DNA from 2 places in the Streptomyces sp. NPDC001832 genome. Region 1 is predicted to be linked to the other one. Evidence: riboswitches for the same ligand, from Rfam matches in the RefSeq annotation. Region 1 holds a riboswitch; the other holds the start of a gene.

What was found. Region 1 has a riboswitch for cobalamin ahead of ABT115_RS16930 (ribonucleoside-diphosphate reductase subunit alpha). Riboswitches for the same ligand answer to the same signal wherever they lie in the genome.
Region 2: another riboswitch for cobalamin. It lies ahead of ABT115_RS00320 (cobalamin biosynthesis protein); the one in region 1 lies ahead of ABT115_RS16930 (ribonucleoside-diphosphate reductase subunit alpha).

What each region holds. Positions count from the first base shown of each region.
Region 1 covers NZ_JBEOYU010000018.1:93,288-97,953, forward strand. The annotation lists gene ABT115_RS16930 (ribonucleoside-diphosphate reductase subunit alpha) at 1-1,966, opposite strand, end outside; adenosylcobalamin-variant (AdoCbl-variant) riboswitch at 2,118-2,220, opposite strand; gene mctP (monocarboxylate uptake permease MctP) at 2,399-4,036, opposite strand; gene ABT115_RS16940 (DUF3311 domain-containing protein) at 4,033-4,287, opposite strand; gene ABT115_RS16945 (GntR family transcriptional regulator) at 4,600-4,666, opposite strand, start outside.
Region 2 covers NZ_JBEOYU010000001.1:56,618-61,283, reverse strand. The annotation lists gene ABT115_RS00325 (cobyric acid synthase) at 1-304, opposite strand, end outside; gene ABT115_RS00320 (cobalamin biosynthesis protein) at 301-1,344, opposite strand; cobalamin riboswitch at 1,490-1,618, opposite strand; gene ABT115_RS00315 (hypothetical protein) at 1,788-2,018, opposite strand; gene ABT115_RS00310 (inorganic phosphate transporter) at 2,050-3,324, opposite strand; gene ABT115_RS00305 (alpha/beta hydrolase) at 3,749-4,666, shown strand, end outside.

The sequences.
Region 1 (4,666 bases):
ATGCGTTGACCTGGAGGAATTCACCACTGAGCGTCTCGCGCTTGAAGAGGTTGGAGACCTGCGGCTCGATGCACTCGTACACACCCGCGATCGAGGCGATCGTCGCCGTCGGTGCGATGGCGAGCAGCAGCGAGTTGCGCATCCCGGTCTTCGCGACCCGGGCGCGCAACGCGTCCCAGCGCTCCGGCCAGTTCAGGCCGGTGTCGTAGTGGTCGGGGTGCAGCACGCCGCGGGCGGCACGCGTCTCGGACCAGGCGGGCAGCGGGCCGGACCGCTCGGCGAGCGCGCAGGAGGCCTCGTACGCCGCGAGCATGATCCGCTCGGAGATCTTCGTGGAGAGCGCGCGGGCCTCGGGCGAGTCGAACGGCAGCCGCAGCTGGAAGAAGACGTCCTGCAGACCCATGGCACCCAGGCCGACGGGGCGCCACTTCGCGTTGGACCGGCCGGCCTGCTCGGTCGGGTAGAAGTTGATGTCGATGACCCGGTCGAGGAAGGTCACGGCGGTGTGGACGGCCGCGTCCAGCCGCTCCCAGTCGATGCCACCGTCGGCGACGAACGCGCCGAGGTTGACCGATCCCAGGTTGCAGACGGCCGTCTCGCCGTCATCGGTGACTTCGAGGATCTCGGTGCACAGATTCGACGAGTGGACGACGCGGCCCGGCTCGGCGGTCTGGTTCGCGGTCCGGTTGGCGGCGTCCTTGAACGTCATCCAGCCCTGGCCGGTCTGCGCGAGGGTACGCATCATCCGGCCGTACAGCTCACGGGCCGGAATCGACTTGCGGGCCAGCCCCTTGGCCTCGGCGGCCCGGTACGCGGCGTCGAACGCGTCGCCCCACAGGTCGACCAGCTCGGGCACATCGGCGGGCGAGAACAGCGACCAGTCACCGTCCGCGTCGACCCGGCGCATGAACTCGTCCGGGATCCAGTGCGCCAGGTTGAGGTTGTGCGTACGACGCTGGTCCTCACCCGTGTTGTCGCGCAGCTCCAGGAACTCCTCGATGTCCGCGTGCCAGGTCTCCAGGTAGACGGCGGCGGCGCCCTTGCGGCGGCCACCCTGGTTGACCGCGGCGACGGAGGCGTCGAGCGTCTTCAGGAACGGCACGATGCCGTTGGAGTGCCCGTTGGTGCCACGGATCAGCGAACCGCGGGCGCGGATACGGGAGTACGGGAGACCGATGCCGCCCGCGTGCTTCGAGAGCCGGGCCACCTGGTGGTAGCGGTCGTAGATCGAGTCGAGCTCGTCGAGCGGGGAGTCCAGCAGATAGCAGGAGGACATCTGCGGGTGCCGGGTGCCGGAGTTGAAGAGCGTGGGGGAGGAGGGGAGGTAGTCGAGGCGGTTCATCAGGCCGTACAGCGAAGCGACTTCGTCCACGGCGCGCTCCGAATCGTCCTCGGCCAGCCCGGCCGCGACGCGCAGCATGAAGTGCTGGGGCGTCTCGATGACCTGACGGGTGTGCGGGTGGCGCAGCAGATATCGGCTGTGCAGGGTCCGCAGCCCGAAGTAGCCGAAGCGGTCGTCGGCGCCGTCGGCGAGCGAACGTTCCACCAGCGCGTCGAGTGCGGCCGCGTGCAGCGCGACGAACTCGGCGGTACGGTCCGCGATCAGGCCCTCGCGGTGTCCGACGGCGACCGAGGCGGAGAACGAGACCGCGCCCTGGCCGGACGCCTCGTCCGCGATGGTGCGGGTAAGCAGCCTGGCCGCGAGCCGGGAGTAGGCGGGGTCCTCGGAGATCAGCCCTGCGGCGGCCTCCGTGGCCAGCGAGCGCAACTCCGCCTCGTCCGACCGGGCGTTACGGCCGCGCAGCGCGGCGGCGGCGACGCGACCGGGGTCGGTGTCGGGCAGATCGACGGTGAGGCCGGTCAGGGTCCGCAGCAGTGCGGCCCCCGGTCCGTCGTGTGCGGTTCCCTCGGAATCGGCCGCTTCGGACACGGCGGCTGAAGCCGGATCGGCTGGCGCGATGGTCACGTGGTGCTCTCCCTCGCTCGGCTCGGGGCCGGCGGGGAACGGGGGCAGCCGGGCAGAGGCGGGCCCGCGTCGGGCAGCACTCATTACGGCGTCCACCGGCCCATCCGCGAGGCCCGGACGTCTGGCATCCGGTTCGGTCGAGCCGGATGCGCTGTCGGCAGGTCCTCGGACTTACTCGATGGTGTGTAAAAGCACACCGAATACACCGTTGCGGGACAGTTCCGGATTTGCACCGGATTTCCCTGCGGCGACAGCGAGCACGAGCATACATGTGGGGGCTGCGGGATGAGACGGCCCCCACATGTTGTGTCGTGTAACGGATGTCGAGCCGACGGGACAAGCCGTGCGATCCCCCGTCGGAGCAGACGGACGGCCCGCCACACCCCGCTGAAGGGGGCGCGACGGGCCGTCATCGGGCCGTAGGAGCGGTCTTCAGTGGACGCCGCTCGGCGCCCCCGCCGTGGCCGGCGGGAGCTCCGCCTGGACGCCCGGGTCGCCCGCGTCGGCCGTGTAGTCGGCCGGGGAGGTCTCGTCGATTCCTGCGGGTGCCTTCACTGCGTTCAGGACGAAGGTGAGCACCACCGTCACCACCGCGTTCAACACGAACGCGGTCAGACCGATGTAGCCGATCTCGCCGATGCCCGGGATCTCATTGGACGACCCGCCGAAGTGCGCCTGGGTCGGGCTGGCGACCCCGTACGCGGCCACCGTCCCGTACACCATGCCGACCACCCAGCCCGCGAGTAGCGCCCAGCGGTGGAACCAGCGGGTGAACAGGCCACCGACCAGGGCCGGCATCGTCTGGAGGATCCAGATCCCGCCCAGCAGTTGGAAGTTGATCGCGACCGTCTTGTCCATGGCGAGGACGAAGGCGAGCGCGCCGACCTTCACCAGCAGCGACACCAGCTTGGAGACCTTGGTCTCCTGCTCCGGGGTCGCGTCCGGCTTCAGGAAGTCCTTGTAGATGTTGCGGGTGAAGAGGTTTGCTGCGGCGATCGACATGATTGCGGCAGGCACCAGCGCGCCGATGCCGATGGCGGCGAATGCCACGCCCGCGAACCAGTCCGGGAACATGTTCTCGAACAGCTGGGGGATGGCCAACTGCCCGTTGTCCACCTTGATACCGGCGGCGATCGCCATGAAGCCGAGCAGCGCCAGCAGGCCCAGCATCAGCGAGTACAACGGCAGGATCGTGGTGTTGCGCCGGATCACATTGCGGCTGCGGCTGGAGAGCGTCGCCGTGATCGAGTGCGGATACATGAAGAGTGCCAGCGCCGAACCCAACGCGAGTGTGGCGTAACCCCATTGGCCCGCCTCACCAGGCGCGAGCGCACCGCGCGGCTTGCCGGTTGCCGGGTTGGTCTGGGAGAACGCATCGCTCGCCTTGGCGAAGATGTCGTCGAAGCCGCCGAGCTTGATCGGGATGTAGATGATTGCCACCGCGATGACCAGGTAGATCAGTCCGTCCTTGACGAACGCGATGAGCGCGGGCGCCCGCAGACCGGACGAGTAGGTGTACGCGGCGAGCACCGCGAACGCGATCAGCAGCGGCAGGTCCTTGACGAACCAGTGGGTGTTCTCGCCACCGCCGACGCCCATCACGTCCAGTACCGCCTGGATGCCGACGAGTTGGAGCGCGATGTACGGCATTGTGGCGAGGAGGCCCGTGACGGCGACCGCCAGCGAGAGCCCCTTCGAGCCGAAGCGCCCGCGGACGAAGTCCGAGGTGGTCACGTACCCGTGCTTGTGCGAGACCGACCACAGCCGCGGCAGGAAGGTGAAGATCAGTGGGTACACGAGGATGGTGTACGGCACCGCGAAGAAGCCTGCCGCGCCCGCCGCGTAGATCGCCGCGGGAACGGCGACGAAGGTGTACGCGGTGTACAGGTCGCCGCCGAGCAGGAACCAGGTGACCCAGGTGCCGAACGACCGTCCGCCCAGGCCCCATTCGTCGAGACTGGCGTCGTTCTCGGCCTTCCGCCAACGCGCCGCCAGGAAGCCCATGACCGTGACGGCCAGGAAGAAGAAGATGAAGACGCCGAGCGCGACGCCGTTCACGCCGTCCTTCATGCCGACGCACCCCCCTTGCGGGCGCGCTGGTCACGCTGCCACAGCTTGTACGCGATCGTCGTGAGTGCGGTGGAGATCAGCACCCAGAGCATCTGGTACCAGTAGAAGAACGGAATACCGATGAAGGTGGGGTCCACCTTCGCATACGAACTCACCCAGAGCATCGCCACGAACGGCGCGATGAGACAGAGGGCGATGACCACCCGCACGGGTGTGATGGTGGGTGGCTTTCCTTCTGGGTCTGCTGGCATGCGGCGACTCCGTCCCCTCGCTGATCACCTGGTGTGATACCGACCGGCAAACGGGGGCGTCCCTCATTCGCCGGTCGGCCTGATGCGCAGGAAATCTAGGGGAGGCTTCCGGTCACCGTCACCCCCTGTCCGCATTGCGGTCCGACAACGGTCCCGTGAGCAGGCGCGCATGTTCAAAATGCCGTCAAACGTACGACACTTGGTCCGTATCAAGGTGCGTGAACGGCCCCCGTGGAGCAGTGGATTCCACAGGACCGCGACGGTTGTACGCAGGGTGCGGTGGCCGGGACCACTCGACCGGTGCACCCGGATTCAGTCCGTCGGCCGCTTCAGACGCGCCACGAACTTGTACCGGTCGCCCCGGTAGACCGAGCGCACC
Region 2 (4,666 bases), on a different contig from region 1:
GTGCGCTCATCTCGCCCACCGGTCTGCCCATCAGGACGACCTGGCTGGAGCGGTCGCTGCCGGGCTTGAGCAGGACCGGGTTCATCAGCGCGGTCGGCTCCACCCGGGCGGCCTGGGCCTGCATGGCCTGGGCGCGCCCGATCTCGGCGCCCTCGCGGGTGACGAACGAGTTCAGCGACATGTTCTGCGCCTTGAAGGGCGCCACCTTCACGCCCCGCCGTACGAGCCAGCGGCAGATACCTGCCGTGACGACGCTCTTGCCCGCGTCCGAGGTGGTTCCGGCGACCAGCAGCCCGCCGCTCATGTCCGTCTCCGTCCTGCGATCCGACGTCCTGCCATCCGACGTCCCGTGACCTGAAGTCCTGTGACCCGACGTCCTGCGGACCGACGTGCTGCGATCCGTCTCGCGACGAGGCCCGCACCCAGTCGTCCCGCCACACACATGCCGAGGGCCAGCGCACTCACCCGGCGCGACAGCCGTACCGCGCGTTCGATGTCCTCGGTCTCCACCGCCCGGCCCGTCTCCCCGTTGAGGACGGGGCGGTGTTCGACCCGACCGCCGTACGCCAGGGTCCCGCCGAGCCGTACGCCGAGCGCACCCGCGAACGAGGCCTCCACCGGGCCCGCGTTGGGGCTCGGGTGCTTGGCCGCGTCTGCCCGCCACGCCCCCGCCGCTCCACGTGGCCGCCCCCCGGCGGCCACGGTGAGCAGGGCTGTGAGCCGGGCACCCGGCCAGCCCGCGAGGTCGTCCAGGCGGGCCGAAGCCCAGCCGTAGCGTCGGTGGCGTGGCGATTTGTGGCCGACCATGGCGTCGAGGGTGTTCGCGGCCCGGAAGCCGACGAGCCCGGGCACACCGGCCAGCGCACCCCACACCAGGGCGCCGACCACGGCGTCCGAGGTGTTCTCGGCCACGGATTCCACCACGGCACGGGCGATCTGCGGTCCGTCGAGAGACTGCGGGTCGCGTCCGCACAGATGCGGCAGCCGCTCGCGGGCCGAATCGATGTCACCGGCGGCCAGGGCGCCCGCGATAGTCCGGGCCTCACGCCCCAGGGACGTACCGCCGACGACGGACCAGGTGGCGGCCGCGGTCAGTGCGACGGAGGCGGCGGGGTGGCTGCGCACGGCACGGGTGATCAGCGCGGCACCACTTGCGGCGCCTCCGGCGCAGACGAGCGTGTGCAGCGCGCCCGACCCGCGGTGGTCGCGCCAGAGACGGCGCTCGACGCCTGCCGCGACCCGCCCGAAGGCGGCGACCGGATGCCCCCTGCGGGGGTCACCGAGCAGCAGATCGCCGATCAGACCGGCCGTGGCGCCGTACGCGAAAATGCGGTCGGCACGCACGGCTCAACCGGCCGTTACGCCTCGAAGGAGCTTCGTACAGGCGGCTCTCGTCGAGAGCGCCACAGCAACGGACGCACGGCAGCCAGGCATGGCGATATGTCCTCACTCAGGGTCCGCGCCCTGGTTCGACGTGACCGGCGACGAGAGTCTCCTGGCTCCCGGATCCGCAGTTCCCCCGGCCTTCCAGCCCGCTCGCGCGGGCCGTGACTTCCGGTGTGGGGGACTGCTCCCCGGTGACAGTGGCGGGACCGCGCCGGATTCGCACCGGCTTCCTCTGCTGTCGTCGTAATTGGCTCCGGCAGTCCACCACGCTCCGCGAACGCCCGTCAACCTGCTGTTGACCTGTGGCGGTGCGGTGTGCTGAGCCCCACATCGGGCCGGGCACACCAAGACGGGCCGGACACACGTCGTGTCCGGCCCGTCAAGGAGCGCGAGGAAGATGCTCAGGCGACGATCAGATAGATCCCGTACGCGACCGCCGCGGCGCACAGCGCGAAGCAGACGTACCCGCCGGCGCGGGCCAGCAGCAGCGAGCCGCCGGAGCCGCCCTGCGCCTCAGGTTCGGGCTGCTTGGAGAGACCGACGATGCCCAGGGTGAAGAGGCCCACCAGCGCGACGGTGACGACGAGGGAGACGCCGAAGACGGAGCCGAGGGCTGCCCAGTCGATGTTCATGCTGAATCCTTAGACGGCCGGCCTAGGCGGCCTAGACGGTGGCGGTTCGCGCCGGGTCCTGGGTGGTTCCGGCCGGAGCCGGAATGGTGGCACTGAGGTCCTGGGCCGCTGCCTGCGCCGCGGTGAGCGGCGGGCTGACGGCCGCGATGGCCGCGGTGGCCGCGGTGGCGGCGTCGACGGGCTCGGCGTCGCCGCCCGTGTGCGCGACATCGCCGTGGCCGACCGGCTTGCGGCGCGATACCAGCCAGATCGCCCCGGAGCCCACGATGAGCAGCGCCGCGACGACCACGACACCCCAGGTGCCCTGCTCGGTGAGGACTTCCGCACCCGCGCCGACCAGGCCCGCGGCCGGCAGGGTCAGACCCCAGGCGACGAACATCCGGGTGACGGTGGACCAGCGGACCACACCGCCCTGGCGGCCGAGGCCCGCGCCCATCACGGCGCCGGAGCAGGCCTGGGTGGTGGAGAGGGAGAAGCCGAGGTGCGAGGAGGCCAGGATGACCGTGGCAGCACTGGTCTGGGCGGCGAATCCCTGCGGCGGCTTGAGGTCGGTGATGCCGCTGCCCATGGTGCGGATGATGCGCCAGCCGCCCAGGTAGGTGCCGAGTGCGATGGCCGAACCGGCGCAGACGATGACCCAGACCGGCGGGTCGGAGTCGGGCTGCAGGACTCCACCGGTGACCAGGGCCAGGGTGATGATGCCCATGGTCTTCTGCGCGTCGTTGGTGCCGTGGGCGAGGGAGACCAGTCCGGCCGAGGCGATCTGACCGGCGCGGTAGCCCTTGGCGGTGGCCTTCTCCTGGGCGCCGTCGCGAATCTTCCCGCCGATCCGGTACGTGAGCCTGGTGGCCAGCAGCGCGGCCAGACCGGCGACGATCGGGGCGGCGACCGCGGGGATCAGCACCTTGGTGACGACGGTGTCGCCGTTGACCGAGGACCAGCCCGACGACATCACCGCCGCACCGATCAGGCCGCCGAACAGGGCGTGCGAGGAGCTGGACGGAAGTCCGACCAGCCAGGTCAGCAGATTCCACAGGATGGCGCCGACGAGTGCCGCGAAGATGACTTCTGTTTGCAGCCCGTCCTCGTTGATGATCCCGCCGGAGATCGTCTTGGCGACCTCCACCGACAGGAACGCGCCGACGAGGTTGAGCACGGCGGACATGGCCACCGCTGTCTTCGGTTTGAGTGCGCCGGTCGAGATGGTGGTCGCCATCGCGTTGGCGGTGTCATGGAAACCGTTCGTGAAATCGAACACTAGAGCTGTCGCGATCACAATCGCGAGCAGCAGCGTGATGTGTTCCATTTACCCAGGCAATCGTTCGACGTCATTGGCACGTGGACCGTAGTCAACCTGGATGAACGGAAGATGAACTGAGCGGGGCGCTGTGGTGTCTCCAGCTGTATCCGGGTTGTTCTGTTCGCCCTTCGCAGGGTAGCGCGGTCGGGCATATGTCCTAATCGCACCTAATTCTGACCCAATTGACCTTTTATTAACTTCTTTGATGGGTCGACCGAATGCCCGTTCGCCTCCCGGGCTGACAGCATCTCCGCATGAGCGATCCGCAGCGGGACGCGATCGACGTGCCTGGAGACACTGAAGGGATACGAGCAACCGGGGTGACCCGGTCCCTGCCTGTCCCCGCTGTCCTGACTGTCCCATCCCATCTGTCCCACCGAACGGCCCCCGTCAGCTGGCCGGGTGCGGCGGACCCCACGACACTGGAACAGTGCGCCCGGCAACAGTCACGGCAGTAGCCGTCACGACGATCCTCGGCATCGGTGCGGCAGCGGTCGCGGCCGGCCGATACGCCAGCGATGCCGCCCTCAGGGCACCGTCCGGACGGCCACTCCCCGCCGACCGCAGACTCACCGTGCACGCCACGGCGGCCGGGCAGGTCACCCTGACCCGTTCCTTCGCCGCCCTGCGGCCCGGCAGGTACGGACTGATGGGCGACGACGTCCACGCCGTCGTCGGCCCGGTGATCGAACATGCCCACCACGCCCCCGACACCGTCGTCCGCAGACTGGAACGCGTCAACCGCGGCAGCTTGGAAACCGGCGCCGAGGTCCGGATCAGCCCACAGCTGCACAGCGGCGACCCCTCCTCAGCCCTCGGCCTCGAGCACACGGAAGTCGAGATCCCCGGCGAACTCGGCGCCCTGCCCGCCTGGTTCCTGCCCGGCCCCCGCGACACCTGGGTCATCACCGTGCACGGCCTCGGCACCACCAGGGAACACCCCATGAACATCATGGAGTTCCTGCACGATCTGCGCCTGCCCGTGCTCGACCTGGCCTACCGCGGCGACCCCGGAGCCCCGCGTTCTCCGGACGGCCTGGCCCACCTCGGCGAATCCGAATGGCGCGACCTGGACGCGGCGATCCGCTTCGCCGTGCGGTACGGCGCCGAGAATGTCGTCCTGTACGGCTGGTCCACCGGTGCCTCGATGGCGCTGCACGCGGCCGTCAACTCCGCGCTCCGCAACCGCATCTGCGGTCTCGTCCTCGACTCCCCGGTCCTGGACTGGGTCGCCACGTTGCGCGCCCTGGCCGTCGCCCGCGGTGTCCCGAGCGCACTGCTGCCGCTCGCCGTCCGCGCCGCCCAGGGACAGACCGGGCTACGCGGCACCCGGCTCCTGGACGGCTCC